4 regions of the Streptomyces sp. AM8-1-1 genome follow, and region 1 is predicted to be linked to each of the others. Evidence: riboswitches for the same ligand, from Rfam matches in the RefSeq annotation. Region 1 holds a riboswitch; each other region holds the start of a gene.

The links. Region 1 has a riboswitch for cyclic di-AMP ahead of RPQ07_RS22035 (transglycosylase family protein). Riboswitches for the same ligand answer to the same signal wherever they lie in the genome.
Positions count from the first base shown of each region.
Region 2: another riboswitch for cyclic di-AMP. It lies ahead of RPQ07_RS09435 (M23 family metallopeptidase); the one in region 1 lies ahead of RPQ07_RS22035 (transglycosylase family protein).
Region 3: another riboswitch for cyclic di-AMP. It lies ahead of RPQ07_RS14725 (NlpC/P60 family protein); the one in region 1 lies ahead of RPQ07_RS22035 (transglycosylase family protein).
Region 4: another riboswitch for cyclic di-AMP. It lies ahead of RPQ07_RS05420 (LysM peptidoglycan-binding domain-containing M23 family metallopeptidase); the one in region 1 lies ahead of RPQ07_RS22035 (transglycosylase family protein).

Region 1 is NZ_CP135086.1:4,880,909-4,888,659, reverse strand. Features, by position in the region: gene RPQ07_RS22050 (DUF501 domain-containing protein) at 1-545, opposite strand, end outside; gene RPQ07_RS22045 (septum formation initiator family protein) at 595-1,065, opposite strand; gene eno (phosphopyruvate hydratase) at 1,157-2,443, opposite strand; gene RPQ07_RS22035 (transglycosylase family protein) at 2,706-3,368, opposite strand; cyclic di-AMP (ydaO/yuaA leader) riboswitch at 3,373-3,547, opposite strand; gene RPQ07_RS22030 (transglycosylase family protein) at 3,811-4,743, opposite strand; gene RPQ07_RS22025 (cytochrome P450) at 4,876-6,111, opposite strand; gene RPQ07_RS22020 (nucleoside triphosphate pyrophosphohydrolase) at 6,108-7,082, opposite strand; gene RPQ07_RS22015 (SurA N-terminal domain-containing protein) at 7,102-7,751, opposite strand, start outside.
Region 2 is NZ_CP135086.1:2,081,125-2,088,875, forward strand. Features, by position in the region: gene RPQ07_RS09420 (GNAT family N-acetyltransferase) at 1-2,366, opposite strand, end outside; gene RPQ07_RS09425 (HPr family phosphocarrier protein) at 2,530-2,811, shown strand; gene RPQ07_RS09430 (GntR family transcriptional regulator) at 3,016-3,693, opposite strand; gene RPQ07_RS09435 (M23 family metallopeptidase) at 4,081-4,872, opposite strand; cyclic di-AMP (ydaO/yuaA leader) riboswitch at 4,886-5,057, opposite strand; gene RPQ07_RS09440 (pitrilysin family protein) at 5,322-6,689, opposite strand; gene RPQ07_RS09445 (pitrilysin family protein) at 6,716-7,751, opposite strand, start outside.
Region 3 is NZ_CP135086.1:3,283,190-3,290,940, forward strand. Features, by position in the region: gene RPQ07_RS14715 (M23 family metallopeptidase) at 1-1,132, shown strand, start outside; gene pcrA (DNA helicase PcrA) at 1,257-3,734, opposite strand; cyclic di-AMP (ydaO/yuaA leader) riboswitch at 4,085-4,249, shown strand; gene RPQ07_RS14725 (NlpC/P60 family protein) at 4,251-5,429, shown strand; gene RPQ07_RS14730 (hypothetical protein) at 5,562-5,915, opposite strand; gene RPQ07_RS14735 (NlpC/P60 family protein) at 6,255-7,313, shown strand; gene RPQ07_RS14740 (alpha/beta hydrolase) at 7,460-7,751, opposite strand, start outside.
Region 4 is NZ_CP135086.1:1,199,753-1,207,503, forward strand. Features, by position in the region: gene RPQ07_RS05400 (STM4013/SEN3800 family hydrolase) at 1-417, shown strand, start outside; gene RPQ07_RS05405 (STM4012 family radical SAM protein) at 414-1,751, shown strand; gene RPQ07_RS05410 (STM4011 family radical SAM protein) at 1,759-2,613, shown strand; gene RPQ07_RS05415 (SGNH/GDSL hydrolase family protein) at 2,633-3,424, opposite strand; gene RPQ07_RS05420 (LysM peptidoglycan-binding domain-containing M23 family metallopeptidase) at 3,586-4,536, opposite strand; cyclic di-AMP (ydaO/yuaA leader) riboswitch at 4,541-4,697, opposite strand; gene RPQ07_RS05425 (alpha-galactosidase) at 5,009-7,102, opposite strand; gene RPQ07_RS05430 (tyrosine-protein phosphatase) at 7,283-7,751, shown strand, end outside.

The DNA of each region.
Region 1 (7,751 bases):
CCCGCGGCCGCCGTGCCCGGCTCGTCCGCGATCCCCGCGGAGACGCACGGGCCCTTGCGCCACCACTCCGGCAGCATCGCGATCGCCTCGTCGCCCAGCGGGTTGACCCCCGGGCCCGCCGCGAGCGAGTGGCCCACCAGGACGTGCAGGCACTTCACCCGGTCCGGCATACCGCCCGCGCTCGGGAAGTTGGCCAGGACCTCGATGGCGTCACGGCGCGCGATGTAGTCCTCGTGGGCCGCCCGGTAGGCTGCCGCCAGTTCGGGATCCGTGGCGAGCCGCTCGGTCATCTCCTTCATCACGCCGTTCGCCTCCAGCGTGCCGATCGCCGACGCCGCCCGCGGGCAGGTCAGGTAGTACAGCGTCGGGAACGGGGTGCCGTCCGGAAGGCGGGGTGCCGTCTCGACGACATCGGGCTGCCCGCAGGGACAGCGGTGCGCGATGGCGCGCAGTCCGCGCGGCGGACGCCCGAGCTGCTCCTTGAACGCGGCGATGTCCGCGTCGGTGGGCTCGGTCGGATCGGTGTGGGGAGGAGGGGTTTCCATGCCTGCCTTGGCTCTACGGTTCTACGGTTCTACTGGCGTGCGGTGCCGTCTACCGGCGGTCGGCGGTGTCGACGCCGTCCCAGACGTTGGAGTACCAGGGACGGTCTGCCGCCCCTTCCTCCGTACGGCGCTTCTCCGCGACTTCGGGGTCGATCATGATGTAGCCGGTCTCGCCCGGCATCACGTAGTGCAGATGCTCGCGGGCCAGCCGCTTGACGTACATGTCGTCCTGGAGGCGTGCCTTCTCGTCACGCAGCTCCTCGACCTGCTGCTCCGCCTCGGCCATCCGGCGCCTCTGCTCGGCCATGTCGGAACGCTGGGAGACGTACTGCCGCATCGGATAGGCGAGGGCGACGACGAGGGAACAGACGATCAGGGCGAGGAACGCCGCACGGCCGGTGAGCCGGGAGCGACGGGCCTGCCGCCGGGTCTGGGAGCGGTAGACACGAGCCGCGGTCTGCTCGCCGAGCAGCCGCAGCCTGGTCGCGGTGGAGAACCGATCCCGGTCCTTCGCGGCCATGTCCTGCCTCCCCTGTTACGTGCGCACGTCCCCGGACACGGTACGGGACCGCGGCCGGGGACGTGTGGACGACTTGCTAGCCCGCTGCGACCTAGCCCTTGAAGCGGGGGAAGGCGCTGCGGCCGGCGTACACCGCGGCGTCGTCGAGGATCTCCTCGATGCGCAGCAGCTGGTTGTACTTGGCGACGCGCTCGGAGCGGGCCGGGGCGCCGGTCTTGATCTGGCCGCAGTTGGTGGCGACGGCGAGGTCGGCGATGGTGACGTCCTCGGTCTCACCGGAGCGGTGGGACATCATGCACTTGAAGCCGTTGCGCTGGGCCAGCTCGACGGCGTCCAGGGTCTCGGTCAGCGAACCGATCTGGTTGACCTTGACCAGCAGGGCGTTGGCGGAGCCCTCCTCGATACCGCGGGCGAGGCGCTCGGGGTTGGTGACGAACAGGTCGTCGCCGACGATCTGGACCTTGCTGCCCAGCTTGTCGTGCAGGACCTTCCAGCCGGCCCAGTCGTCCTCGAACAGCGGGTCCTCGATGGAGACCAGCGGGTAGGAGGCGACGAGCTCCTCGTAGTACTCGGTCATCTCGGCGGCCGAGCGGGACTTGCCCTCGAACTCGTACGCGCCGTCCTTGTAGAACTCGGACGCGGCGACGTCGAGCGCGAGCGCGATGTCCTTGCCGGGGGCGTAGCCGGCTTCCTTGATGGCCTCGAGGATCAGGTCCAGGGCGGCGCGGTTGGAGTCGAGGTTCGGCGCGAAGCCGCCCTCGTCACCGAGACCGGTGGACAGGCCCTTGGTCTTCAGCACCTTCTTCAGGGTGTGGTAGACCTCGGCGCCCCAGCGCAGCGCCTCGGAGAAGGACTCCGCGCCGATCGGGGCGATCATGAACTCCTGGATGTCCACGTTGGAGTCGGCGTGCGAGCCGCCGTTGAGGATGTTCATCATCGGAACGGGCAGCAGGTGCGCGTTCGGGCCGCCCAGGTAACGGAAGAGCGGCAGGTCGGAGGCCTCGGAGGCGGCGTGGGCCACGGCGAGCGAGACGCCGAGGATGGCGTTGGCACCGAGCGAGGACTTGTCCGGGGTGGCGTCCAGGTCGAACATCGCCTGGTCGATCAGGCGCTGCTCGGTGGCGTCGTAGCCGACGAGCTCCGGGCCGATCTGCTCGATGACGGCGAGGACGGCCTTCTCGACACCCTTGCCCTGGTAGCGGTTCTGGTCACCGTCGCGGAGCTCGAGAGCCTCGAACGCACCGGTGGATGCGCCGGACGGAACTGCAGCACGACCCGTGCTGCCGTCGTCGAGGCCAACCTCGACCTCGACCGTGGGGTTGCCTCGGGAGTCCAGGATTTCCCGGGCTACGACGACGTCGATGGACGGCACGAGCATCTCCTTCTGGGATGTGACGCTTGGAGTGCAGGGTCTCATTGGCCTTGCGGCACGAGCCTAACCGGCGGCGGGGCATCAGCCGCCCGATGCCCGCCTCCTGGGACGAAAAAGGGCATGAACAGCGGGTGCTGGGGACAAAACGCCCCCAATCTACCCATGGGTAACAGAGAGAACCCCGGCCCGGCGCGTACGGGGGATGCGCTCCGGACCGGGGTGGTCTGTGTCCCGGGCGGGCCGGCGCGGGTGCGCCGGCCCGGGTGGGTCAGCTCAGGTGGAGCTGCTGGCCCGGGTGGATCACGTCGGCGTCGGTGACGACGTCCTTGTTCAGGTCGAACAGCTTCTTCCAGCCGCCCTTGACCTTCTCGGCCTTGGCGATCTTGCTGAGCGTGTCACCGGCCTTGACCTTGTACTCGCCGTCGCCCTTCTTGAAGGACTTGGCGGCCGGCTTCGAGGACTTCGCCGGGGCGGGGGCCTCGGCGCGCTCGGAGCGGGTGGTCGGGGCCTCGGCACGCTGCTGCGGCTGGGCCTCCTGCGCGGAGCCGGCGTCGTTGGCGGCGTTGGACAGGTTCACGCCGCAGTTCGGCCATGCACCCTTGCCCTGGCCCGCGAGGACCTTCTCGGCTATCTGGATCTGCTGCGCCTTCGAGGCCTGGTCGGCGGTCGAGGCGAACTGGGTACCGCCGTACGCGGCCCAGGTGGAGGCGGAGAACTGCAGGCCGCCGTAGTACCCGTTACCCGTGTTGATCGACCAGTTGCCGCCGGCCTCGCACTGCGCGACCTGGTCCCACTCGGACGTGGTCGCGGCGGAGGCGGTGGTGGCGCCGAGCAGCGGGGCGGCGACGGCCGCACCGGTGACACCGGCGAGCGTGGCGATACGGGTGGCCTTGGACGGGCGACGGTGCTTGGCCTTGCCGGAAAACAGCATGGAACATCTCTCTCACCGACGCCTACGAGGTGAGCTGTCGGGTTCGGGCCAAGTGAGTTGCCCGGCCGCGCAGTCGTGCGCACGGCTCCACCCCAAGCCGGTACCCGCAGTTCATCTGCAACTGCCGGGGCCGGCGCTTACCTTGGTTCCCCCGCTCCTGCCTACGGCGCATACGCGTCGGCTACTCCCCCCGACCGACGGCAGGATTCGGCGTGACGGTCAGCGGTGCCCGCGATGGCGAGCGGTTCAGACCGTAAACACAAGGCTCCCCGATGTTCAAAGACGAACATCGGGGAGAAAACGCCCATCCCGCCCCTCCGGAACCGTGCGTTCCTGCAGGTCGAGGGCGGAATGCCCCGTTCCGCCGGGCAAGATGGGCGAGTTGCGGCAAAGAGACCCTTGTCTCAGTTGCACGATTCGGACAAAGGCGCCTGTACTGCCCCTACTTCGGGCCGAGCTCCAGGCTCTGGCCAGGCAGGATCAGGTCGGGGTCGTCACCGACGGTCTGAGCATTCGCCTTGTAAAGGGAACTCCAGCCTCCGGGCAGCTTCTGCGCGGCCGCGATGGCCGACAGCGAGTCGCCGGGGCGGACGGTGTACGAACCGGGCGTGGCGTCCGCGTCGTTCGTCTCGGCCGGCTTGCCGGCCTCATCGGCCGCGCCCTCGCCGTCGCGTGCCGCATCGTCACCGCGCGAGGCGTGACGCCCCGCTTCGCGCTCATTGTCCGTATTGCCCGACTCGGCCGTTCCGGTCGCCCCGGTCGCCCCGGTCGACTCCGGCTCCGTCGGCTCGGCGGCGGGTTCGCCGCGGTGCTTGCCGGTGGCGCTGCCGCTGTCACCGGTCCCGTTGTTGCCGATGCCCTGCGTCGGGGCCGGCGCGGGCTCGGCCGTCTCGGAGGGCGAGGCGGACTTCGAGGGCGCCAGCGAGGCGAGGGGGTTGTCGGACGTCGCGCCCTGCTCCGCGGGGGTCGAGGCGCCCGGGTCGACACCGGCGCCGGTGCCGTCCTGTGTCAGCCCCGCGATGCCCGCGCAGGTCGCCCACGCCTCGGGGCCCTGGGCCTCCAGGACCTTCTCGGCGACGGCTATCTGCTGGGAGCGGCTGGCGAGGTCGGCCCGGTCCGCGTAGTCCGTGCCGCCGAAGTCCTCCCACGTCTCCTGGGCGAACTGCAGACCGCCGTAGTAGCCGTTGTCCATGTCGGCACTCCACTGGCCGCCGCTCTCGCAGGCCGCGACGCGGTCCCAGGTGGCGGCGTCGGCGGCGGAGGCCGAACCCGCACCGAGAAGGGGGATCGCGATGGCCGATCCCGTCACCCCTGCCGCGACAACGATGGCCGGAGCCTGACGGGGACGACGGTGACGACCTTGGCCGGAAAGCATGCGGGTGCCCTTCGAGTGACTACAGATAACAACTGATGTCTTCTGAGACGACCGTGAAAGTAGCCGGATTCGATCGTGTGTCACAAGTCGATGCAGCGGAGATCACGTGAAAGTCACAGTCTTGACGGGTCGTCAGCTGCGTCCAGGTGTGAACTCAACGGGCAGGCTTCGCAATCCACGCATAATGAGACCCCCACGCCAGCGCAAATCGGCTGGATCGCCCGCAAGCCGCAAGTCCGGCATTCTCCGGAGCAGCGTGGCGATCGCGGTCTGTCCCTCCAGCCGGGCCAGCGGTGCGCCGAGGCAGTAGTGGATGCCGTGCCCGTAACCGAGGTGCTGGTTGTCGCGCCGGGAGAGGTCGAGCGCGTCGGGGTCCGTGAACCGCTCCGGGTCCCGGTCGGCGGCCGCGAGCACCACGAGCACCGGGTCGCCCGTCGCGATCTCCTGGCCGCCGATGACGAGGGACTCCGTGGCGAAGCGCCAGGTGGCGAGCTCCACGGGGCCGTCGTAGCGCAGGAGTTCCTCCACGCCGGTCTCCAGCAGCGCGCTCTCCCCGGCGGCGAGGGAGGCCTGCAGCCGCTCGCGCTGCTCCGGGTGGCGCAGCAGCGCGTACACACCGTTCCCGATGAGGTTCACCGTCGTCTCGAAACCGGCGAACAGCAGGATGAAGGCCATCGCGGCGGCCTCGTTCTCGGTGAGGTGCTCGCCGTGGTCGCTCGCCCGGATCAGCCCGGAGATCAGATCGTCGCCGGGATCCTCGCGCTTGCGGTGGATCAGCTCGGCGAGATACCCCCGCATCTTCTTCACCGACCGCGCGACACCTCCGCGCGGCCCGCCGCCGTGACGGATCATCATGCCCGCCCAGTCCCGGAAGTCGTCCTGGTCCTCCGGCGGGACACCGAGCAGATCGCAGATGGCGTAGATGGGGAGCGGAAAGGCGAACTCGTGGATGAGGTCCGCCTCCCCCTTTTCCACGAAGCCGTCGATGAGCTGATCGGTCAACTGTTGAACACGCGGCGCGAATTCGGCGACCCGCCGAGGGGTGAACGCCTTGGAGACGAGCCGCCGCAGCCGGGTGTGGTCGGGCGGGTCGATATTGAGCAGATGCGTCATCAGCTCGGCCTTGCGCTCGCCGGGAATTCCCGTTTTCCCCTTCGCGTGCGCGGGCTCGTCGTGGTGCGCGGGATTCTTCGACAGCCGCTGGTCGGCGAGCGCCTGCTTGGCGTCGGCGTACCGGGTCACGAGCCACGCCTCCACCCCGCTGGGCAGCCGGGTGCGGTGCACGGGCGCGTGCTCGCGCAGCCAGGCGTAGGCGGGATAGGGGTCGGTGGCGAACTCCCAGGTGAACAGCTCGGGCCGGTCGGTCACCGCTCGACGGCCTTGATCTCGTCCCGGTAGACGCGGGCGGCGGCACGCAGCGCGGCCTCCGGGTCGACCCCGGCCGCCTCGGCGCGGACGGCCGCGGCCAGCAGCTCGTAGCCGATTCCCTCGCCGGACGGGAGCGGCACGTCGAGCCCCGCCGTACGCACCCGGGACGCCAGCTTGGCCGCGAGCGCCAGACCGGGCTGGCCGAGCGGTACGCCGTCGGTCACCGAGTCGCGCTGCTTCTCGATCGCCTTCGTGCGGAGCCAGTGCTCCTTCACGTCCTCCGGGGTCTCGGCCTTCTCGTCGCCGAAGACATGAGGATGCCGGTGGATCAGCTTCTCGACGATCGTGCCGGCGACGTCGTCGATGGAGAACGGCTCGGCGCCGTCCTCCTCGCGGCCCTCCTGCGCGATGCGCGCGTGGAAGATCACCTGGAGCAGGACGTCCCCGAGCTCCTCACGCAGCTCGTCCCGGTCCCCCTCCTCGATCGCCTCGACGAGTTCGTACGCCTCCTCGATCCCGTACTTCGCGAGACCGCGGTGGGTCTGCTGCGACGACCACGGGCACTCGATACGGATGCGGTCCATGACCTGCACCAGATCGAGCAGCCGCGCGCCCGGGAGGTCGTACGAGCCGGGCAGCAGCTCCAGGTCCGGCATCTGCACCCGGCCCGAGCCGGCGAGCCGGGCGAGCCCGTCGGTCAGCGCCTGGTCCCCCTCACCGGCGGGCACGACCACGACGGTCGCGCCGCCCTCGCAGGCGCCGAGGAGCTCCTCGGCGCTCGGCGCGGCGATCTCCACAGCGACACCGGCCTCGCGGAGGTAGGGCAGCTGCGGGTGCGAGGCATCGGCGCACAGCACCCGGTCGGCCGCCTGCAGCGTCTGCCAGGCGGGCCAGGACAGCAGTCCGGGGGCGACGCGATGGCTGGCGGTGAGCAGGACGATGCGGCCGGGAGAAGGGGTGTGTGTGGTCACCCCTCGAACCTACCCCGCGCTACACACCCGTCTCGACGGGCTCCTGCGCCTTGGTGACCTGGGCGATCCAGGGCGCCTTGTAGTCGCCGAGCTCGAGCTTCTTGTCGTCCCAGACGCCGAAGCGCGGGTTGACGTCGATGTCCAGCTCGGCGGCGGCGGCGCTGAAGGCGTCGTTCAGCTTCTGCTGGCCCTCGGGGGTGTTGCCGGCGCCGAGCGAGGCGGCGAGCTTGCTGACGAGGAGGTCGCGGCGGACGACGTCGTCGACCTGGTCCGGAGCGACACCGCGCTGCTGCAGATACATGGCGGCGAGCTGCTCCTCCCCACCGGACTGCTGCACGAGGGCGGCCCGCCCGTCCTGGATCTCCTTGCGGCTGACCCGCACCCCGGCGTCCTTCGCGGCGCGCTCGACGACCTGCTCGACGATGAGGTCGTAGAGCTTGGCCCGGCTCAGCTGCCCGCTCTCCTTGATGAGCTGGGCGGACTGCGGGGAACTCTGCTGCGCGGTGCGGACGTCCTTCACCTTCGCCTGGACGGTGGACACGTCGATCCGCTCCCCGCCGACGACGGCGGCGGCGCCGGGGTGAGCCTCGTTCCCGCAGCCGGCAAGGAGCGGCGCGGCGACGAGAAGCGCGGCGGAGACGGTGATCGCGGTACGACGACGGCGGTGCA
Region 2 (7,751 bases), 2.8 Mb from region 1:
ACGCCGCCGAGGTCGGCACGGTGCCGCAGATGGGGGGCGGTGGTCTTGAGCGCGACGGGGTAGCCGAGCCGGCCGGCCGCCCGTACGGCGTCGTCCGGTCCGGGAGCGGGCAGGGTCGGCCGCACATGGATCCCGTACCGCGCCAGCAGATCATGGGCGTCGGCCGCGGCGAGGGTGATGCCCCGGGCGTCCCCGGGGGCCTGGAGCAGCGCCTCGATCCTGGCGCCGGCGCCGGCCTCGTCGATGTCCTCGTACTCGGGGACGCGCCCGGGCTCGGCCGCCTGCCGTCGCCACTGGGCGTATCCGACCGCCTCGGTCAGGGCGCGGACGGCACGCTCGGCCGCGGGATAGGCGGGGATGCGGCTGCCCGCCGGCCGGGCGCCTGGCGCCTCCTGTGCACCGCCGTCGGCCTCGCTCGCGTCCGCGGGGCCGCGCGTGTCCCGGATGCCCCCGGCCGGCGGCGCGGCCGGAGACGGCTGTCCGGGTGCGGTCCGGGTGCTGGTCGCCGCCGAGAGGGCGTCCGCGAGACCGCCGAGTTCGACGTGTACCACCATGACCGGCTTGGCCGGGGCAGTGGCGGCCGCGTCGCGGAGCGCGGCCGCCAGGACCTCGCCGTCGCCCGCCTGGGGGTCTCCGTCCTCCCCCACCCACGGAATCGCCGTCACGACCACCGAGTCGCAGCCCTCGTCCGCCAGGGCCCGGGCCAGCGCCGCGCGGAAGTCCGACGGCGTCGCCGCCGTCGTCAGGTCCAGCGGGGGCAGCGGACGCAGACCGGCCGCGAGGCAGGCGTCGTAGGTGAGCAGACCGAGGGACTCGGAATTGCCGAGGACGGCGACCCGCGGGCCCGCGGGCAGGGGCTGGTCGGCGAGGAGGATGCCGGCGTCGACGAGTTCCGTGACGGTGTCGACGCGGATCACACCCGCTTGGCGCAGCAGCGCACCGACCGTCGCGTCCGGGACGCGGGTCACCGGCACCGCATGACCGGGCGGCTCGCTGCCGCTGTGCCGCGCGCCCTTGACGACCACGACCGGCTTGACCGCCGCCGTGCGCCGGGCGAGGCGGGAGAACTTGCGCGGATTGCCGATCGTCTCCAGGTAGAGCAGGACGACATCGGTGTCCTGGTCCTCGTACCAGTACTGGAGGAAGTCGTTGCCGGACACGTCCGCGCGGTTGCCGGACGAGATGAAGGAGGAGAGCCCGGCGCCCCTGCGGTGCAGTCCCGCGAGGAGCGCGATGCCGATCGCCCCGGACTGGGTGAACAGACCGATGCGGCCGGCGGCCGGGGTCTCGGGCGCCAGCGAGGCGTTCAGCCGGACGGCCTGCGCGGTGTTGATGATGCCGAAGGCGTTCGGACCGATGATCCGCATGCCGTACGACCGTGCCTGGCGCACCAGTTCCCGCTGGAGAAGCCGGCCTTCGGCACCCGATTCCGCGTATCCCGCGGACAGTACGACCAGGCCCTGGACGCCGTGCTCACCGCAGTCGGCGACGACCTCCGGCACCCGTTCGGCGGGCACGGCGACGATCGCCAGGTCGACCGGCTCCGCCGTCCCGGCCACGATCTCGCCGACCGAGCGGAACGCCGGCACGCCCTCCAGCTCCGTCTGCGACGCGGGGAAGGCCCGGTTCACCGCATACGTACGGCCGGTGTAGCCCGCCCCCAGCAGATTGCGCAGCACCGTACGGCCCACACCGCCGGGCGCCCGTCCGGTGCCGATGACCGCGACCGAGCGCGGCGCGAGCAGCCGCTGCACCGAGCGCGCCTCCGCTCGCTGCTCGCGGCCGCGCTGCACCGCGAGGGACTCCGCCGTCGGTTCGAGGTCGAGGGTGAGATGGACCGAGCCGTCCTCGAAGCTGCGCTTCTGGGTGTAGCCGGCGTCCCGGAACACCTTGATCATCTTGCTGTTCGCGGGCAGCACCTCGGCCGCGAAGCGGCGGATGCCCCGCTCCCGGGCCACCGCCGCGATGTGTTCGAGCAGCGCGGAGGCCACGCCCCGGCCCTGGTGCGCGTCCTGGACCAGGAACGCGACCTCGGCCTCGTCCGCGGGCGCGCTCGCCGGGCGTCCCGTGGGGTCGATCCGGTCGAAGCGGACGGTCGCGATGAACTCGCCGCCGACCGTGACCGCGAGACCCACCCGGTCCACGTAGTCGTGATGGGTGAACCGGTGGACGTCCTTGGCGGACAGCCGGGGGTAGGGCGCGAAGAAGCGGTAGTACTTCGACTCGTCCGAGACCTGTTCGTAGAAGCTGACCAGGCGATCCGCGTCCTCGGTGGTGATCGGCCTGATGCGCGCGGTGCCTCCGTCGCGCAGCACCACGTCTGCTTCCCAGTGAGCGGGGTAGGCGTGGTCCGGCTGGGTCTGCATGGCAGAAAGCGTACGGCGCGATCACCGGTCGCGGAGGGTGTTGGGGCGCGGCAGTCTGAGGATGGCCCGCGGGCGTCCGCGGTCGGACCCGGGGCCGGTGCCCACCCGCGACCGCACATGAGAGACTGGTCTAGACAACCGCTAAGACTTGAAGGGCAACACCATGGCTGAGCGCCGCGTCAACGTCGGCTGGGCCGAGGGCCTTCACGCCCGCCCCGCTTCCATCTTCGTCCGTGCCGCCACGGCCTCCGGCGTCCCCGTGACGATCGCCAAGGCCGACGGCAACCCGGTCAACGCCGCCTCGATGCTCGCCGTGCTCGGCCTGGGCGCCCAGGGTGGCGAGGAGATCGTGCTGGCCTCCGACGCGGACGGCGCCGACGCCGCCCTGGACCGGCTCGCCAAGCTGGTGGCCGAGGGCCTCGACGAGCTTCCCGAGACCGTCTGACACCCGACGGTCCGGCGGCAAGGAGCCGCGGCATCCCGGATACGGGAGGCCGCGGCTCCTGCATTTCCCGCCCGACTCTCGGCCTTTTCCGGGCGTTCTGACTATTCGGACTGCACCGCCCGGCCATTCCGAGCCCGTGAAAGGAATTCGGGCAGCCGGAAAGAAGCCCCGCGAACAGTTCCCTCTTTGTATACGGCGCGCCTGTTAATTGCGGGCGCTCGCGGTGTTTACGGGATGTTGCGAAGTCCTCACGCGTTCCGTGATCCGCAGCCGGTGCGCGGCCGCAGCCCGCTCTGTGTGCAGGGCGGTCAGCGCCCGGGCCCGTTCGGCGTCGCCCCGCGCGACGGCATCCACGATCGCGCCGTGCTCGGCCCACGACTCGACGGGCGCGGCAGGCTGCTCCACGACGTACATCCAGGCGATCTTGTGCCGCAGCTGGGTGAGCAGAGCGATCAGGCCGGGGCTGCCGGAGGCCTGGGCGAGCGTCTCGTGGAACCAGCCGCCGAGCGAGCGCAGATCCTCGCCCTGACCACGGCGGGCGCGCTCCTGGCCCAGCCTCACCAGGCCGCGCAGGACCTTGAGATGGGCCTCGGTGCGTCGTTGGGCCGCCCGCGCCGCGCCCAGCGGCTCCAGCAGCATCCGCACCTCCAGCAGATCGGCCGCCTCCCGCTCGGTCGGCTCCGCCACACACGCGCCCGCGTGACGCCGGGTGGTGACGAAGCCCTCCGACTCCAGGGTCCGCAGGGCCTCGCGCACCGGGACGCGTGAGACGCCGTAGCGGCGGGCCAGCTGCTCCTCGGTGAGTCTGCTGCCGCGCCCGAACACACCGGAGACGATGTCGTCGCGGATCGCCGTGCATACCGAGTGCGCGGGAATGCGCATGACCGAACCTCCGCTTTAATCCGCGCGAAACGCAGCCGATTGACGACCGTTCGGTGACTCTATTGCAGCGTTCCACATTTTCCGATGCCCGGCGGGCATTCATGGATATCTTTTGGCCAGTTACCGGCCTACATCACGCGTACATCACGCGGCATACCCACACCGGCGCACACACATCGGCGCACACGAAAGGCCCCGGCGGTGGGCCGGGGCCTTGGGTGCGATGCGCGGACGCCGGGCGCACACGGCGCCTCCCGGCCGTCCGAGCCGTCAGACGGTCGAGCCGACCAGATGGTCACGCGGCTCTGTCGGTCACGCGGTTCAGTGGTCACGTGGCTCAGTGGTCACGCGGCCCTGTCGGCACCGCGGCTCCGTCCGTCACGTGGCTCAGATGTTGACGCCGTGCGAGCGCAGGTACGAGACCGGGTCGATGTCCGATCCGTACTCGGCGCCGCTGCGGGCCTCGAAGTGCAGGTGCGGTCCGGTGGTGTTGCCGGTCGAGCCGGCGAGGCCGATCTGCCGGCCCGGGGTGACACTCTCGCCGACCGAGACGTTCAGCGACGAGAGGTGGCCGTACTGGGTGTACGAGCCGTCCTTCATCTTGATCACGATGTTGTTGCCGTAGGCGCCGCCCCAGCCGGCCTCGACGACGGTGCCCGCGCCGACCGCGTGCACCGGGGTGCCGGTGGCGGCGTGGAAGTCGATGCCGGTGTGGCTGCCGGAGGACCAGACGGCTCCGCCTGCCTGGTAGCCCGTGGAGACGTACGAGCCGGAGATGGGTGACACGAAGGCGTTCAGGCGCTTGCGCTCGGCCTCGCGGGCGGCGCGCTCCCGAGCCTCGCGGGCCTCCTTGGCGCGGGCCTCGGCCTTGCGCTTGGCCTCGGCTGCGGCCTTGGCGCGGGCGACGGCCTCTTCGGCCTCCTGCTCCTGGGCCGCGGCCTGGTCGGCTATCTCGGTGGCGAGCGAGTCGGCGGCGACGGCCGTACTCAGCCCGGTGCTCTCGAGAGTGACGGTGCCGGGCTCGGGAGCGGCGGCTCCGGACTCGGCGGCCAGCGACGGAGAGGCGAGGGTTCCGATGACGCCGGTGGTGGCCAGGGCCGCGACGCCGGCGATGCTCGCGCCTCTGCGCGTCATACGGCTCGGGGCACGGTGCTTCCCGGTGGGACGGGCGAACGCCATGAAGTGGCTGGTCCTTTCCTTCCTTCTCGCCTACCGGGTTAGCTGACGGGTTCGGAGCAGGAAGGTCTCCTACGGGCGCCTCCGCCGCGACACAGCCGCGAAGGCATCCGATTCACCCCAGGGACTTCGTGTGGGTCCCCGGCTCCCCAGGCTCGCGCCTGACGGGGACTCGGCGATGGCTGTCCGTGCCGCGGATGCGGCGGTACTGGCGAACAGCCGGACCGACGCTAAGCGTGGCAACTTTCAATCACCAAACAGACAGCCCTGTTTGTAGCGCATGCCACAGGGCAGAGCGGAAGCCCCGCAGCAAATCGGGCAAACGACGGAACCCCGGCATCGTGTGATGCCGGGGTCCCTGGCCGCGCCCACTGCCCCACCGGACCGCGGAGGCCGCTCCACCGGGAGGCAGAGGCTGCTCCGCCGCGAGGGGAAGCGGCCGACGGCCTCAATCAGCCGGTGACAACCGTCACTTCACCGATACCGAGCGCCTTGACCGGCTCCTCGATCGCGGACGCGTCACCGACGAGCACCGTGACGAGACGGTCCTGGGGGAAGGCGCTGACGGCCGCTGCCGTCGCCTCCACCGTGCCCGTCTCGGCCAGCCGCACGTACAGCTGCGCCTGGTAGTCGTCGGGCAGATGCTGCTCCACCTGGTCGACGAGCGTGCTCGCGACGGACGCCGCCGTCTCGTACTTCAGCGGGGCGACGCCCACCAGGTTCTGCACGGCCACGTCGCGCTCGGCGTCGGTGAGACCCTCGGCCGCCAGCGTGCGCAGCACCTTCCACAGATCGTCCAGCGCCGGGCCGGTGTTGGGCGTGTCCACCGAGCCGCTGATGGCGAGCATCGAGGCACCCGTGCCGTCGGGCGCCGAACGCAAGACCTGACCGAACGCCCGTACGCCGTAGGTGTAGCCCTTCTCCTCGCGCAGCACGCGGTCGAGACGGGAGGTGAGCGTGCCGCCGAGGCAGTACGCACCGAGTACCTGGGCGGGCCAGACGCGGTCGTGGCGGTCCGGGCCGACGCGGCCGATCAGCAGCTGCGTCTGTACGGCTCCGGGCCGGTCCACGATGATCACGCGGCCGGTGTCGTCGGCGGTGATCGCCGGGACGGGCCGGGACTGCGCGGTGTCGCCCGTCCAGTCGCCGAGGGTCTCGGCGAGCACGGCGTCGAGGTCGACCCCGGTGAGGTCGCCGACGATCACCGCGGTCGCGGTCGCGGGCCTGACGTGGGCGTCGTAGAACGCCCGCACGCCCGCGGCGTCGATCCGGGCCACGGTCTCCTCGGTGCCCTGACGCGGGCGCGACATCCGCAGCGATGCCGGGAAGAGCTGCTTGGACAGCTCCTTGGCGGCGCGGCGGGCCGGGTTGGCCATCTCGTGCGGAATCTCGTCCAGCCGGTTGCGCACCAGCCGCTCGACCTCGCTGTCGTCGAAGGCGGGCGCGCGCAGGGCCTCGGCGAGCAGCCCGAGCGCCTTCAGCAGCCGGGAGACCGGCACCTCCAGCGAGACCCGGACGCCGGCGTGGTCGGCGTGCGCGTCGAGGGTGGCCCCGCAGCGCTCCAGCTCGGCGGCGAACTCCTCGGCGGAGTGCTTGTCGGTGCCCTCGGACAGGGCGCGCGCCATGATCGTGGCGACGCCGTCGAGGCCCTCCGGCTCGGCGTCGAGCGGGGCGTCGAGAGAGATCTCGACGGCCACGACCTGCTGACCGGGCCGGTGGCAGCGCAGCACGGTCAGACCGTTGTCCAGGGTGCCGCGGTCGGGCGCGGGGAAGGCCCACGGCTTGGCGGTACCCGCCTGCGGCTGCGGGTGGAACGTCATGGCGGTCAATGGCTCGGCGGCGTCGCTCACTGGTCCGCCCCTTCTTCCTCGTCGCTCTGGTCGTCCTGCTCGTCCTGGTCGGCGGAGACCGGTTCGTACACCAGCACCGCCCTGTTGTCGGGGCGCAGCCGGGCCTGGGCGACCGCCTGCACCTCCTCGGCGGTGATGTCCAGCACGCGGTTGACGGCCGTCAGCGCGAGCTGCGGGTCGCCGAACAGCACGGCGTAGCGGGCCAGTTCGTCGGCGCGGCCGGCGACCGTGCTGAGCCGGTCCAGCCATTCGCGCTCCAGCTGCGCCTGCGCGCGCTCCATCTCCTCCGGCGTCGGGCCCTCGGCGGCGAACCGCGCGAGTTCCTCGTCGACGGCGGACTCGATCTGCGGGACCTCGACGCCACCGGACGTCTTCACGTCCAGCCAGCCGAGCGAGGGAGCACCGGACAGACGCAGCAGACCGAACCCGGCGGCGACGGCCGTGCGATCCCGCCGCACCAGACGGTTGTGCAGCCGGGAGGACTCGCCGCCGCCGAGGACGGTGAGCGCCAGGTCGGCCGCGTCGGCCTCGCGGGTGCCGTCGTGCGGCAGCCGGTAGGCGGCCATCAGCGCACGCGCCGGGACCTCCTCCCGGATCTCCTCGCGCAGCTGCTCACCGATGATCTCCGGCAGGGAGCCGTCGCGCGGCGGCTGCTTGCCGTCGTGTGAGGGGATGGAGCCGAAGTACTTCTCGATCCAGGCGAGCGTCTGCTCCGGGTCGATGTCGCCGACGACCGACAGCACGGCGTTGTTCGGCGCGTAGTACGTACGGAAGAAGGCGCGGGCGTCCTCGAGGGTCGCGGCGTCGAGGTCGGCCATCGAGCCGATCGGGGTGTGGTGGTACGGGTGGCCCTCGGGGTAGGCGAGGGCGGTCAGCTTCTCGAACGCCGTGCCGTACGGCACATTGTCGTAGCGCTGACGGCGCTCGTTCTTGACGACGTCGCGCTGGTTCTCCATGGACTCGTCGTCGAGGGCGGCGAGCAGGGAGCCCATACGGTCGGCCTCCAGCCAGAGCGCCAGCTCCAACTGGTGG
Region 3 (7,751 bases), 1.6 Mb from region 1:
CTGGAACACGGGCGCGGAGGCCGTCGTACCGCAACAGTTCACGCCTGAGCAGGAGTTCGGCACGGAGCTGCTGCCGGAGTTCTCCGGTGAGTACACCCCGGACCACACGCAGGAGTACGCGGAGCAGTACGAGCCCGAGGCCACGCCCGGCTACGACTCCGCCGTCGAGGACGTCCAGAACGCCCAGGACACGCAGTACGCGCCGGAGTACGACACCGCGTACGGGTCCGAGTTCGACACCGACCACGAGACCGAGCAGCACACCGACGACAGCACGGCCATGGACGCCGACTCCGTCGAGGAGCCGGGTGACGAGAGCGAGCTCGAGCCCGCGCTCATCGGTGCCGCCCCGGTCACGCCGCGCCCCGTCCGCCGGTCCGGCGGCAGCCGCGGCCGCCGCCGCACTCCGGCCAAGCGCTCCGCACTGCTCACCGTCGCCGTGCCCTCCGCCTGTGTGATGGGCGTCGCGGGCATCGCCGCCGCTTCGGTCAGCGGCATCAGCGGCGGTGAGACCAAGGACAACAGCACCCAGAACCTGGCTGCCGCCGATCCGGCATCGGTCAAGCCGGCCGCCGCGAACAACAAGATGGACACGCAGCTCGCCGCGCTCAGCGCCGATGCCCGCGACTTCGGCGACCGCGCCTCCCGCACCCAGGAACGCCTCGACCTCAAGGCGCGCCAGGAGGCGGAGCGCAAGAAGCGCCTGGAGGAGGCCAAGCGCCTCGAGGCGCTGCGCCCCAAGTTCGTTCTTCCCGTGAAGCAGGGCGGCCTCAGCGCCTACTACGGCCAGGCCGGCGTCAACTGGATGTCCCTGCACTCGGGCATCGACTTCCCGGTGCCGTACGGCACCGAGGTGATGGCCGCGACCGACGGCACCGTCCGTACGCAGTACAACAGCGCCTACGGCAACATGGCCATCGTGACCGCGGCGGACGGCACCGAGACCTGGTACTGCCACTTGAGCACGACCAAGATCCGGTCCGGCTCGGTCAAGGCCGGTGACGTGATCGCGTACTCCGGCAACTCCGGCAACTCCACCGGCCCGCACCTCCACTTCGAGGTCCGGCCCGGCGGCGGCGCGGCGATCGACCCGCTGCCGTGGCTGCGCAGCCACGGCCTCGACCCCGCGTAGCCCGACCCTGCCGTAGCCCGAACCCCCGTACACCAGCGGGACATGGTCACACGGCCACGTCTCCACGCAGCCACGCGTCGGTCCGGCCGGCCGCTCGTCGCAGCCGGCCGGCACCCTGCCCGCGCTAGAGCTTCTGCACCGGTGCGTACCGCAGCAGCAGCCGCTTCGGCTTGGCGTCGCCGAAGTCGATCGTCGCCTGTGCGTCGGCGCCCGACCCCTTCACCTCGGTGACGGTCCCCAGGCCGAACTGGTCGTGGGTGACACGATCGCCGACCGCCAGCGAGATCACCGGCTTGTCGGTCGTCCGCCGGGTGGCGAACCCCGACGCCCCGCCTCCCGACCGTGAGCGCGACGACGACAGCGACGACGCGATACCCCCGGTCGGTCCGGCCGGCGCTGCCATCGGGCCGGTGCGCTTCCAGTCCAGGTGCTGTCCCGGGATCTCCTCCAGGAACCGCGACGGCGGGTTGTACGAGGGCTGTCCCCAGGCACTGCGCATGGAGGAGCGCGTCAGATAGAGGCGCTCGCGGGCGCGCGTGATGCCGACGTACGCCAGCCGGCGCTCCTCCTCCAGCTCCTTGGCCTGACCGAGCGCGCGCATGTGCGGGAAGACGCCGTCCTCCATGCCGGTCAGGAACACCACCGGGAACTCGAGGCCCTTGGCGGTGTGCAGCGTCATCAGGGTGATGACTCCGGAGCCGTCCTCGTCCTCGTCGGGGATCTGGTCGGAGTCGGCCACGAGCGCGACCTTCTCCAGGAACTCGGCGAGGGTGCCCGCACCCTCCTCCTCGGCCCGCTCCTGCTCGAACTCCAGCGCCACCGCCGCCAGTTCCTGGAGGTTCTCGATCCGTGTCTCGTCCTGCGGGTCCGTCGACGCCTGCAGTTCGGCGAGATAGCCGGTCCGCTCCAGAACGGCTTCGAGGACGGTGGCCGGTCCGGCGCCCGATTCGACGACCGTACGCAGCTCCTCCATCAGCACGTTGAACCGCTTGACGGCGTTCGCCGAGCGGGCCGCCATGCCGTACGCCTCGTCCACCCGCCGCAGCGCCTGCGGGAAGGTGATCTTCTCGCGCAGGGCGAGCGCGTCGATCATCGCCTCGGCGCGGTCGCCGATGCCGCGCTTGGGGACGTTGAGGATGCGCCGCAGCGGGACGTTGTCCTCGGGGTTGGCGAGGACGCGCAGATAGGCCAGGACGTCCCGGACCTCCTTGCGCTCGTAGAAGCGGACTCCGCCGACGACCTTGTAGGGCAGGCCGACCCGGATGAAGATCTCTTCGAAGACGCGGGACTGTGCGTTCGTCCGGTAGAAGACCGCGACGTCACCGGCCTTGGCGTCGCCCGCGTCCGTGAGCCGGTCGATCTCGTCGGCGACGAACTGGGCCTCGTCGTGCTCGGTGTCGGCGACGTAGCCGGTGATCCGGGCGCCCGCGCCGGCGTTCGTCCACAGGTTCTTGGGACGGCGGCTCTCGTTGCGCTCGATGACGGCGTTGGCGGCGGAGAGGATCGTCTGGGTCGAGCGGTAGTTCTGCTCCAGCAGGATCGTCTTCGCGTCCGGGTAGTCCTCCTCGAACTGGAGGATGTTGCGGATGGTCGCGCCGCGGAAGGCGTAGATCGACTGGTCGGCGTCGCCGACGACGCACAGCTCGGCGGGGGGCAGGTCCTCCTGCCCGGTGCCCACCAGCTCGCGTACGAGCGTGTACTGAGCGTGGTTGGTGTCCTGGTACTCGTCCACCAGCACATGGCGGAAGCGCCGCTGGTAGTGCTCGGCGACGTCCGGGAACGCCTGGAGCAGATGGACGGTGGTCATGATGATGTCGTCGAAGTCCAGGGCGTTGGCCTCGCGCAGCCGCGCCTGATACATCCGGTACGCCTCGGCCAGCGTCTTGTCGAAGCCTCCCCCGGAGCCCTCGGCCTCGCTGCCCCCGCCGACCTGGTCGGCGTAGCTCTCCTCGTCGATCAGCTCGTTCTTGAGGTTCGAGATCTTGGCGCTGAAGGCCTTCGGCGGGAACTTCTTGGGGTCGAGATCGAGATCACGGCAGACGAGTGCCATCAGCCGCTTGGAGTCGGCCGCGTCGTAGATCGAGAACGACGAGGTGAAGCCGAGCTTCTTGGACTCCCGGCGCAGGATGCGGACGCAGGCGCTGTGGAAGGTCATGACCCACATGGCGTTGGCGCGCGGGCCGACCAGCTGCTCGACGCGCTCCTTCATCTCGCCGGCGGCCTTGTTGGTGAAGGTGATCGCCAGTATCTGGCCGGGGTGGACGCTGCGCGTCCCCAGCAGATGGGCGATCCGGTGCGTGAGCACGCGGGTCTTGCCGGAACCGGCGCCGGCCACGATGAGCAGCGGCGATCCGGTGTGCACCACGGCGGCGCGCTGCTGTTCGTTCAGTCCGTCCAGCAGGGCGGCGGGGTCCACGATCGTGCGCGGGGCACCGTTGCCGTGGTAGGCGTCCCGGGCCGGGGGCACGTCGAACGCGCCCTGGAAGAGATCGTCCGGGATCTCCTCTCCGGGCCCGTCTCCGGGCTCCTCGGGGTGCGGCGGGGGCTCCTCCGAGGTGTGCTGGAGGTTCGCCAGGAAGCTGTCGTCAAAGAGGCTGCTCATCGCTCTACGAGTCTAGGCCGCGGCACTGACAGCTCGCGGCCGCATTGCCATACGGCCCCTGCCGCCCTGCCCGGGAGCGTGACGACCCGGCCGGAGGGCCGGGACAGCGCGGCGCGTTCGACCGCCGTACGCCGGCCCCGTACCACCGATGCACCCAATCCCGCACGACTCCGACAACACTCTGCACCTTTTCGAACGCATTGCGTCATCTCGCGGGCACGTCGACCGCCCGATCGATAAGGTCACGAAAATGTATCGGGCATATCGAACATCAACCTTCACAGGAGCCACACGAGTTGGTTAGCGTGCTCGATCAGGCAGCCCGTCCCCCGCGGCGATCCACGCCAAACGGGCAGTCAGCGCCGAATTCGGGCTTTTCCCAGAGAAGTTCGGAACCGGGGACCCACCATGCACAACCGGGGTGAATCGGACCCGCATCAGCACGGTCCGTAGGGCGATCTTCCGTTCCGCCCGAACCCGACAGCTAACCCGGTAGGCGGTCAACGGAAGAAGGAGATGTCGGCCTTGGCGTCGCATCGCAAAACGCGAAGTCGAACCGTGAAGACCTCCCCCGCCGTCGGTTTCACGACGGCAGCCCTCGCATCCGTCACGCTGCTGTCGACGCAGAGCGCCAACGCGGCGCCGAGCGACCCGAAGCCGTCGGTCGAAGAGGTGCAGAAGAAGGTCGATGACCTGTACCGGCAGGCCGGCACCGAGACGCAGAAGTACAACCAGGCGAAAGAGGCGACGAAGGAGAAGCGGCAGCAGGTCGGCAAGCTCCTCGACGAGAACGCGCAGCGCACGGAGAAGCTGAACGAGTCCCGCCAGGTGCTCGGCAACTACGCGGCCGCGCAGTACCGCACGGGCGCGGTCGCCCCGACCGCCGCGCTGCTCTTCGCGGACAGCCCTCAGCAGTACTTCGACCAGACCCAGCTGATGGACCGCATGACGGACCGTCAGCGGGATGTGATCGCCGACTACGAGACCCAGCGGGCGGCCGCCGCCAAGCAGCGGGCAGCGGCGACCGAGAGCCTGGAGTCACTCACCCGGTCGCAGCGGGCGCTGCGCACCAGCAAGCAGGACGTGCAGGCGAAGCTGGCCGAGGCACGCGACCTGCTGTCGAGGCTGACCGCCGAGGAGAAGGCGCGACTGGCCGCGATCGAGCGCAAGAAGGCGGAGGAGGCCCGCCGCAAGGCCGAGCAGAAAGCCGAGCAGGAGGCGAAGGCCGAGGCGGAGCGGCAGCGGCAGCGGCAGCGGCAGGAGAAGGAGCGCGAGCAGAACCAGGGCGGCACGGGCACGGCGCCCGGGACCGGCACGGGCTCCGGTTCTTCCGACGGCACCTCCACCGCCAAGGCGGCCAAGGTCCTCGACTTCGCGCGCGCCCAGATCGGCAAGCCGTACGTCTGGGGTGCGGCCGGCCCCAGCTCGTACGACTGCTCGGGGCTGACGCAGGCCGCCTGGAAGACCGCGGGCGTGAGCCTGCCGCGCACCACCTGGGACCAGGTGAAGACCGGCAAGCAGATCGGGACGAAGGACCTGCTCCCGGGGGACCTGGTCTTCTTCTACGACGACATCAGCCACGTGGGCATCTACATCGGTGACGGCAAGATGATCCACGCGCCGAAGCCGGGGGCGAACGTCCGCGAGGAGTCGATCTTCTCCATGCCGATCCACGGCAGCGTTCGCCCGGCCTGAGCCGGCCGCACACCGGACGCCCGGGCCCGAGGGTGCCCGGGCGTTCTCATGCCCGGAGCGGAGACGGCAGCGGGCGTTCTCACGCCCGGAGCGGAGACGGCAGCGGGCGTCCTCATGTCCGGTGCAGCGCGCTCACGTCCACAGCGTGGCGATGAAGATGTTCGCGACCGTCAGCCCGCCCACCGCGGCGAACAGCGGCTTCTCCACCGACTCCTCGTCCCGCTTGACGTAGACCAGTCCCAGGATCACCACCAGCACCGCCAGCTTGATGCCGATCTTGAGGTTGTTCACGGTCTGGTCGTCCGCCTGGTTGAGGCCCACCAGCGCCACACCCGTGACGAGCATCGTCAGCGCGCCGTGCAGCATCGCCGGGCCGAAGCGCGCCGTCCCCTCGGACATCGCCTTCATCTGCGTGAGGAAGCCGCCCAGCAGGGACGCGATGCCGATGATGTGCAGGGCGACGAAGACATTGATGAGTACGTCCATGCGGCGGAGCCTAACTCCCGCCATATCACCCCCTTCAGGCCGGGTGAGCCTCATTCGGCACATCGGTCACAGCGGTGCGGAGAAGGGACGTGAGCGGGCCGGATCGGCTTGCAGAAAGCGCAGCAAGATGTCCACCTTCGGGCACATTCGGTCCTTGCCCCTCCCTGCCGTGACCCCCAGGTTTAGCGTCCTGCCTCAGATGACCGACTCCCCACCGCCGTCGCAGCACCGGGCGGCAGTCGGCCGTCACGCCGAGAGATCCGGCGGCGGACCGCTCCCCTGTGCGGGCCGCCGCCGGACCCGGACCCGCAGGGATGACGGAAGGACGTACACGCACCCGTGGCCGCGCACCGGAAGCCCAAGCAGCATCTCCTCTCCGGGCCCGCAGCCCGTACCGCCGCCACCCTCGCGCTCGCAGGAGCGGCGTCCGCGACCGCCTTCGACGGAGTCGGCCACGCGGAACCCGCTCTCACACCGGCCCAGGTCAAGGACAAGGCGGACAAGCTGTACCACGAGGCGGAGGTGGCCACGGAGAAGTACAACGGGGCCAAGGAACGCACCGCGGCGTTACGCACCTCGGTCGACCGGCTGCGCGACGAGGCCGCCCGCAGGACCGACCGTCTCAACTCCTCGCGCAACGCGCTCGGTTCGATCGCCACCGCCCAGTACCGCGCCGGGAGCATCGACCCCGCCGTTCAGCTCGCGCTCACCTCCGACCCCGACGAGTACCTGGAGCGGGCCGCGCTCGCCGAACGCACGGGTGAGCGGCAGGCCGCCGCGATCGCCGGGGTGCACCAGCAGCTGGTGGAGCTCGGCCGGCTGCGGGCGCAGGCGGGCGAGCGGATGGAGAGCCTCAAGGACCGGCAGGCGGAACTGGCCCGGCACAAAGCGACCGTGCAGAGCAAACTCTCGGCCGCCGAGCGGATGCTGGACCGGCTCACGGCCGAACAGCGTGCCTCGTACGAGGCGGGGTCCGGCCACGGGGACTCCGCCCCCACCGCGCGCGCCGACCGCTCCACGGCCCCCCGCGGCGCCCTGCGGGCCCCCGACGCCCGCGCCGCCCAGGCCGTCGCCTACGCCTACGGGGCGCTCGGCAAGCCGTACGTCTGGGGAGCGACCGGCCCGTCCTCCTTCGACTGCTCCGGCCTCACCCAGGCGGCCTGGCGCTCGGCCGGCGTCTCGCTCCCGAGGACCACGTACACCCAGATCAACGCGGGCCGACGGGTGTCACGGTCCGAACTGGCCCCGGGCGACCTGGTGTTCTTCTACTCGGGCATCAGCCATGTCGGCCTCTACATCGGCGGCGGCCAGATGATCCACGCACCGCGCCCGGGCGCCCCGGTCCGGGTCGCGTCGATCGACGACATGCCGTTCGCGGGGGCGACGCGTCCGTCGTAGGGGCCCGGGGTCATCGACGAGCGTCCGCCGTAGGGGCCCGGGGGTCCGGGGGTCCGTCGTAGGAGTCCGGGGCCATCGACGAGCGTCCGTCGCGGGGCCTCGCGCACAGGCGTCCGGCGTCCGGCCCTCACGCGCAGCGCCCGACCTCACTCCAGTATCCCGCCGCCCGCCCCCGACGGTTCGTCCACCTCTGCCCCCTCCGCCTCCGGACGGTCCTGGCGCCCGGCGCCCCCGCCCGGGCCGCCCTGGCCCGCCGTCCCGTCCTCCAGCTTCATCTCCCGCGTCAACCACCGGAACGCGTACGGCAGTTCCGCACCCCACACCCGCGTGACGTGACCGCCCACCGTCGGCCGGACCTCGACCCTGGTCGGCGGCTTCGACGCGTCGCGGAGCGCGAGGCCCGGGAGGTAGCCGTCCGCGCCCTCTCCCGTGGCCAGC
Region 4 (7,751 bases), 3.7 Mb from region 1:
CCGGGGATGTTCCAGGAGAGCCACTGGGAGCCGGAGTTCGGGGTCGCGTCGCCCACCTCCTTCGAGGCGCAGGTGGCGCGTGCCGAGCAGATCGTCGCCGGGCTCCCGCACGAGCAGCGCCTGTTCCTGTTCGTCAACGTTCCCTCGCTGCACCAGCCCAACTGGTTCCATCTCCCGGGCGCCACCCGGGAGTCGGGCGACACGCGGGAGACCCACGCGGCAGCCCTGGAGTACGTCGACCGTCATATCGGCCGGCTGTTCGCCGCCGCGCGCAGCCGCCGGCGCTGCTTCGCCATCGTCTGCTCCGACCACGGCACGGCCTACGGGGACGACGGCTACACCGGGCACCGTCTCGGTCATGAGGCCGTCTGGACCGTGCCGTACGTCCACTTCTTCCTCGAAGGGGCCACGGCATGAGCGCACCGGTGAACCGCCCCCGCCCGTACCAGAGTTATGTCTACGCGTATCCGCACAAGACGGCGTACCGTCCGCTCCCCGACCGGCCGTCGCTGCGCGAGCTGTGGTCGGCGGAGCGCAAGGACGCGCTCTCCCTCTATCTGCACATACCGTTCTGTGAGGTCCGCTGCGGCTTCTGCAATCTCTTCACCCGCATCGGCGCTCCCGACGAGCTGAGCACCCGCTATGTCGACGCACTGGACCGCCAGGCGACCGCTGTCCGGGACGCGCTCGGGGACCGGGATCCGGTGCGCTTCGCCGCCGCGGCCTTCGGTGGCGGCACCCCCACCTTCCTGACCGCCGGCGAGCTGGACCGGCTGTGCGACATCGCCGAGAAGAGGACCGGCGTGGATCTGCGCGCCGTCCCGCTGTCCGTGGAGACCTCTCCGGCCACCGCGACCGCGGACCGGCTCGCCGTCCTCGCCGACCGTGGTGCCACCCGGCTCAGCATCGGCGTACAGAGCTTCGACGACCAGGAGGCCCGGGCCGCCGTCCGACCGCAGCGCCGCGCCGACGTGGAGTCCGCGCTGTCCCGGATACGCGATGCCCGCATCCCCGTCCTCAACATCGACCTGATCTACGGCATCGAGGGCCAGACCCCGGGGAGCTGGCGCCGTTCGCTGGACGCCGCGCTCGCCTGGGAGCCGGAGGAGCTGTATCTCTACCCGCTCTACGTCAGACCGCTCACGGGTCTGGGCCGTCGAGCGACGGGCAGCGACGAGGCATGGGACGCACAGCGCCTGGAGCTGTACCGCGAGGGCCGTGACCATCTCCTCGCCGAGGGATACGAGCAGGTGTCGATGCGGATGTTCCGCCGCACGGGGGCTCCCGCACAGGGCGCGGACGACTACGCCTGCCAGACCGACGGCATGATCGGCCTCGGCTGCGGCGCCCGCTCCTACACCTCCGCCCTGCACTACTCCTTCGACTACGCCGTGGACATGCACCAGGTCCGCAGCATCATCGACGACTACACGGCCACCAAGGACTTCGGCCGTGCCGAGGTCGGCCGCCGCATCGACGAGTCCGAGGCCCGGCGACGCCATCTGCTCCAGTCGCTTCTCCAGGCGGAGGGCATGGAGGTGAAGGAGTACCGGCAGCGGTTCGGACACCACCCTGCCCACGACTTCGGGGCGGAGCTGGAGCGGTTCGCGTCGCTCGGCTGGCTCGACGACACCGCCGCACCGGACCGGCTGAGGCTCAGTGCGGAGGGCCTGGCGCACTCGGACGCGCTCGGTCCGGAGCTCTTCTCACCCGCCGTGCGCGCCGCCATGGCCGCGTACGAACCGAAGTGAGCCGCAGATGGATCTGACCCTCCTGTACCGGGGCCCGCTCGCTTCGTGCGACTACGACTGCCCCTACTGCCCGTTCGCCAAGCGGCGGGACAGCACCGAGCAGCTGCGTGCTGACCGGGCAGCTCTGGAACGCTTCGCCGGATGGGTGTGCGAGCAGACCGACGACCGTCTGGCGGTGCTGTTCACGCCTTGGGGCGAGGGGCTGGTCCGTTCCTGGTACCGCAGGGCGCTCGTCGATCTGTCCCGGCTGCCGCAGGTCCGGCGGGTGGCGATCCAGACCAACCTGAGCTGCCGCACCGACTGGCTCACGGACGCGGACCCGGACACCCTGGCGCTCTGGTGCACCTACCACCCGGGCCAGACGCCGTACGACCGCTTCCTCGGCAAGTGCCGGGATCTCGCCGCGCGCGGGGTCCGCTTCAGCGTCGGCATCGTCGGCTTCCCCGAGCACCTGGAGCACGCCCGCCGGCTCCGCGCCGAACTGCCGGCCCATGTCTACCTCTGGGTGAACGCGGCGGAGGGCCGCACCTACACCCACGCCGAGGCCGCCGAGTGGAGCGAACTCGACCCGCTGTTCGCGTACAGCCGCCATCCGCACCGGTCGGCCGGGCTGCCCTGCCGGACGGGCGAATCGGTCGTCTCCGTGGACGGGGACGGCACGGTGCGGCGCTGTCACTTCGTCCCGGACGAGCTCGGGAACCTCTACGACGGCACCTACCGGCAGGCGCTGCGCCCCCGCGCCTGTCCGCTGGCCGTCTGCGACTGCCACATCGGCTATGTCCACCTGGAGTCGTTGCCGTTGTACGACGTGTTCGCCGGCGGGGTGCTGGAGCGGATCCCGGCCCGACCTGCCGGCCGCTAGCCGTTCCCCACCGCCCGCCTCACAGCGGCAGCAGGTCCGGCCGCTTCGCCGCGACGTGGTCGCCCGAGCTCTCGCCGCGCAGCCTGCGGCCGATCCACGGCACCAGGTGCTCGCGTGCCCACTGGACGTTGTCGCGGCGCACCTCGAAGGGAGCGCGCGGCGGCAGGACCGGCCACTCCTGGTCCGGGTCGGCGGGCACGTCGAGTCCGAGGACCTGGGCGGCGCGCAGGGCGACCCGGGTGTGCCCCTCGGGCGACAGGTGCAGCCGGTCGCCGTCCCACGCCCGCCTGTCCTGGACCGACTTGAGCGACCAGAGGTCGAGCACGGGACAGTCGTAGCGATCGGCGATGGCGCGGACATGGGCCGTGTACGTGGCGATCTTGCCGCGCAGATGGCGCAGCACCGGCACACCGCGGGTGTCGAAGCCGGTGGTGACCATCACCGTCCCGACCGCGCCGGTGAGGTCGGCGACGGCTCGCTCGAAGCGTTCGGCCACGTCGTCGGGGTCGCTGCCCGGGCGGATGATGTCGTTGCCGCCGGCGCAGAACGTCACCAGGTCCGGGGCGAGTTCCCTCGCCCGCGGCACCTGCTCCGCGACGATCTGGTCGAGCAGCCGGCCGCGCACGGCGAGGTTGGCGTAGCGAAAGGTGTGTTCGGGCATCCGGTCGTCGAGCAGGACCGCGAACCGGTCCGCCCAGCCGACGAACGCCCCGTCCGGTCCCGGGTCTCCGACGCCTTCGGTGAAGCTGTCACCGATCGCCGCGTACGACCCGATTGCGCCTGTTCCGTCTGTTCTCGAATCGTCTGCCACAAGGACTCATCCTGTCCTTACGGGTGTGACCTACGCGACCGTAAGGAGGGGTTGACGGTGCGTGATCTTTGCCACCGGTCAAGTTTCGACAAGCGCGGAATACGCCGAATCCCCCCGTGCCAAAAGGGGCGGCACGAGGGGATTCGGGCGTTTTGGGTGCGTCAGAGAGAAACGCCGTACTGGCGCAGGTACGAGACCGGGTCCATGTCCGAGCCGTAGCTCGGGCCGGTGCGGATCTCGAAGTGCAGGTGCGGGCCGCTGGAGTTGCCCGTGGAGCCGGAGAGGCCGATCTGCTGTCCACCGCTCACGTTCTGACCCGCGGAGACGGTCAGCGACGAGAGGTGGGCGTACTGGGAGTAGGTGCCGTCGGTGTGCTGGATGACGACCTCGTTGCCGTACGCACCGCTCCACCCGGCGGAGACGACGCTGCCCGGGCCCACGGACTTGACCGTGGTGCCGGTGGACGCGGCGAAGTCGATACCGGTGTGGTAGCCGCTGGACCACATGGCGCCGGAGGCGCGGTAGGGGGTCGTGACGGCGGCGGAGTCCAGCGGCGCGGAGTAGCCGGAGGCGTTCTCCTGCGGCGCGGATTCGGCCGCGTCGCTCGTCGAGGCCTTCGCGGCCGTGCCGCTCTCGCGGGACTCGCTGCGGGAGGCGCGGTCCTCGTTGTCCGAGGCCTTCGGCTTCGCGGGGGCGGCCTTCCGCGCCGGCTTCTCGGCCGGCTGCTCCTGGGCCTTGGCGCCGATGGTGAGCTTGAGGCCCGGGTGGATCAGCGCGGGGTCGTCGCCCACGGCGGCACGGTTGTCCGCGTACAGCTTCTGCCAGCCGCCACGGACGTCGTGCTCGGCGGCGATCTTGGACAGATAGTCACCGGCGACGACGCGGTACGACGTGGGGGCGGCCGGCTTCTGCGCGGTGGAAGCGGCCGGAGCGGCGGCCGCCTTCTGCGGAGCGACGGCCGGGGCCGCGGCGGGGGCCGCCTTGTCCGCGGCGTGGGCGCCTGCCGCACCCATCAGCGGGAGGGCGATGGCTGCGCCACCGGTACCCGCGGCGACGAAACCGCGGGAGAGGGAACGGGACTTGGGACGGCGGTGCTTACCCTTTCCGGGCATGGCGCATTCCTCTCCGGCGCCGGCGAGGTGAGCTGTCGGGTTCGGGCTGGAGATGCCCGGTCACGTTGCTGCGTGACTTCACCCCAAGCCGTCCGGAGCACCGGACGGCGTACTACCTGGGTCCCCCGCTCCTGCCACACGTGGGTGGGTGGGTATTCCGGTCGGCGGCAGGATTAGGCGGTCCGTCCGGATTTCCGTGACCGTAAGCGAGCATTGCGGACGGGAACAAGCCACCTCTTTTTCCGATCAGGGGCCACATGCATATCTGACGGGAAATTCCGGTCACACTCCGTGGACGAGGGAGCGTCAACTTCCTTCTGGTGTCGCAGTTCTGGCCGGTGGATCAGCCACGGTCCGTCACGAATGAGATCCTGCTCACGGGCCTTTTCCCATCTCCATTCCAGATGGGGCAGGCTATGGCGAACAGTTCAATTCGGACAGAAAGCCCAGACATAAAGAATGGTGAGCGGTATCAGCCAATTCGCCGCAACCTGATCACCATGGCGTCCATGTCACCCTTCAGCCCGGTCTGCAGCCCGTGATGGAGCAGCACCGATCCCCGGTGCACCTGCATGGTGTCCTGGCACTCGTAGGCCGCGGCCGGGTCGAGGCCGCGCAGCCTCAGCCGCGGCGGCTGCTCGCCGTAGTGCTGCGCCTGGAGCCAGGCGAGGACGACGGTCTCGTCCCCGCGCAGGTACTGCACGGCGCTGAGCCCGCCCTCCGGTGCCCGCAGCCGGTACAGGTCTCCGTGCTGCACGACCGGACGGATCCTCTTGTAGAGCTCCACCCAGTCGCGCGCCTCGGCCAGCTCCTCCTCGGTCCACTCGGTCAGGTCACCGCCCACCCCGAGCACACCCGCCATGGCGCTCACGAAGCGGAAGCGCAGGCTGCTGAATCGCCCGTTGAGCTGGACATTGGGGCTGTCGGTGACCCAGGCGGCCATCACCCGCGCGGGGTGGATCTGGGTGAAGCCGTCCTGGATCGCGAGCCGGTCCAGCGGATCGGTGTTGTCCGAGGTCCACACCTGGTCGGTGCGGGAGAGGATCCCCAGATCGATCCGGCCGCCACCGCCGGAGCAGGACTCGAACGCGACACCGGGGTGTGCGGCACGCAGCCGCTCCAGGAGCGCGTAGAGGGCGTCGACGTGTTCCACCCACAGCCGCTGCGGATAGTCCTCACCGGGCCAGCCGGCGTCCGTGAAGCAGCGGTTGAAGTCCCACTTCACATAGTCGATCGGTGCGCTGCCGAGCAGCGTGTGCAACTGCTCCCACAGGTAGTCCTGCACGTCCTTGCGGGCGAGGTTCAGGACCAGCTGATTGCGGAGCTCGGTCCTGGTCCGTCCGGGGTGGTGCTGCACCCAGTCGGGATGCGCCCGGTAGAGATCGCTGTCGGCGTTGACCATCTCCGGCTCGACCCAGATGCCGAACTGCATGCCCAGCTCGTGCACTTCGTCCGCGAGCGGCCGCAGGCCGTTCGGGAAGCGGTCCGGGTTGGGGGTCCAGTCGCCGAGGCCGGCGCGGTCGCTCGTCCGCTGCCCGAACCAGGCGTCGTCGACCACGAACAGCTCGACGCCCATGTCCGCCGCCCGCCGGGCGAGCGCGCGCTGCTGGTCCTCGGAGATGTCGAAGTTCGTCGCCTCCCAGGAGTTGTAGAGCACGGGCCGGTCGGCGGCGGCGTCCGGGATCACCCGCGCGCGCTGCCACGTGTGCCAGGCACGACTGGCGCCGCCGAACCCCTCGGCGCTCCACAGACCGGCGAATACGGGTGAGGTGTAGCTCTGCCCGGGAGCGAGCTTGAGCAGTCCGGAGTCGTCGTAACCGGCCCCGCCGGTAATCTGCACCAGGCCGTCGGGCAGCTGCTGGACGCTGATGCGCCAGGACCCGGACCAGCCGAGCGCGCAGCCGTAGACCTCGCCGTGTTCCTCGGTCGCCCCGTCCGCGTCGAGCGCGACCCAGGGAAGGTGCTGGTGGCCGGTGTGGCCGCGGCGGCTGCTGAGCACCTTTTCGCCATAGGTGAGCGGGGACCGTACGAGCAGGGACTCGGCGGCCCACCGGCCGTGCAGCTGGCTCAGCCGCCAGGCGTCGCGCTGCGGCAGCGTCCAGGCGGCAGAGTCGGCCCGCAGCAGCTCCAGATCGGGCCCCTCCCCTTCATGGGCGACCGTCACCCAGCGCTCGATCACATCGGCCTCGTCGCGCATGCGGTGGTGAAGGATGAGCCCCAGCCCGTGCACGGCGTCCGTGAAGCGCAGCCGCAGCTCGTCGCCGTCCGCGGAGGCGTCGGCGAAAGCCCACTCGGTACCGCGCACCTGGGGTGTGCGGACGGAGAGGGAGGGGCGGACGAAACGGGGGCCGCCCTCGACGGGGTACTCCTCGTGCCCGTCGAGAGGGGACTCGAACGGCCAGTAGGGCGGCAGCCCCCGGTCCGCGAGCGCCTCGGCGTCCGCACCGGATATGCGCGGCCCCCAGTGGAGATGCAACAGCTCGTCGTCGTCCGTGAGGTGCAGCGCATAGCTGCTCGTCGGTCCGGAGAGAACCCACGTACGACCCTTGCCAACGCTCTCGATCATCCCGACCCCTCAGATACTCACAGGTCCGCACAGGCCCGCACATCATCCGACGTGGACCACCGCCCGTGCAACGCCTCTGCGGGGTCGGGGCCAAGATGATTGCCCGACGAATCCATGTCGTATCGTCGAAACCGCCGTCGTCGGCGACCGGCGCCGACCGCAGTGACTTCAGGAGCTCACGTGACGCAGCAGCTGCCGCAGGTCCCGTCGACCGAGCCCGAACTGGCCGGTGTGCGCAACTTTCGGGACGTGGGTGGTCTGCCGACCGTGGACGGCAGGCAGGTGCGGTACGGAAAGCTCTTCCGCAGCGGCCATCTCGCGAACGCGACCGCGGCCGACGCCTCGTTCCTGACGACGCTCGGCCTGCACACGATCTTCGACTTCCGCAATGCGGCGGACATGCGGCTGGAAGGTCCTGACGTCGAGCTTCCCGGCGTACGCAATTTGAACCTGCCGCTCACCGACCCGGCCGACGGCGCGGAGTTCTGGAAGATGGTCCGCGAGGGCAACATCGACCAGCTGCGCTCGATCCTCTCGGACGGCAAGGCGGCGGACAGGATGTCCGCCTCCTACCGCACGATCATCACGCAGCGCACCGGCGAGCACAGCCGTGTCCTGCACGCACTCGCCGAGAACAGCGTGCCGGCCC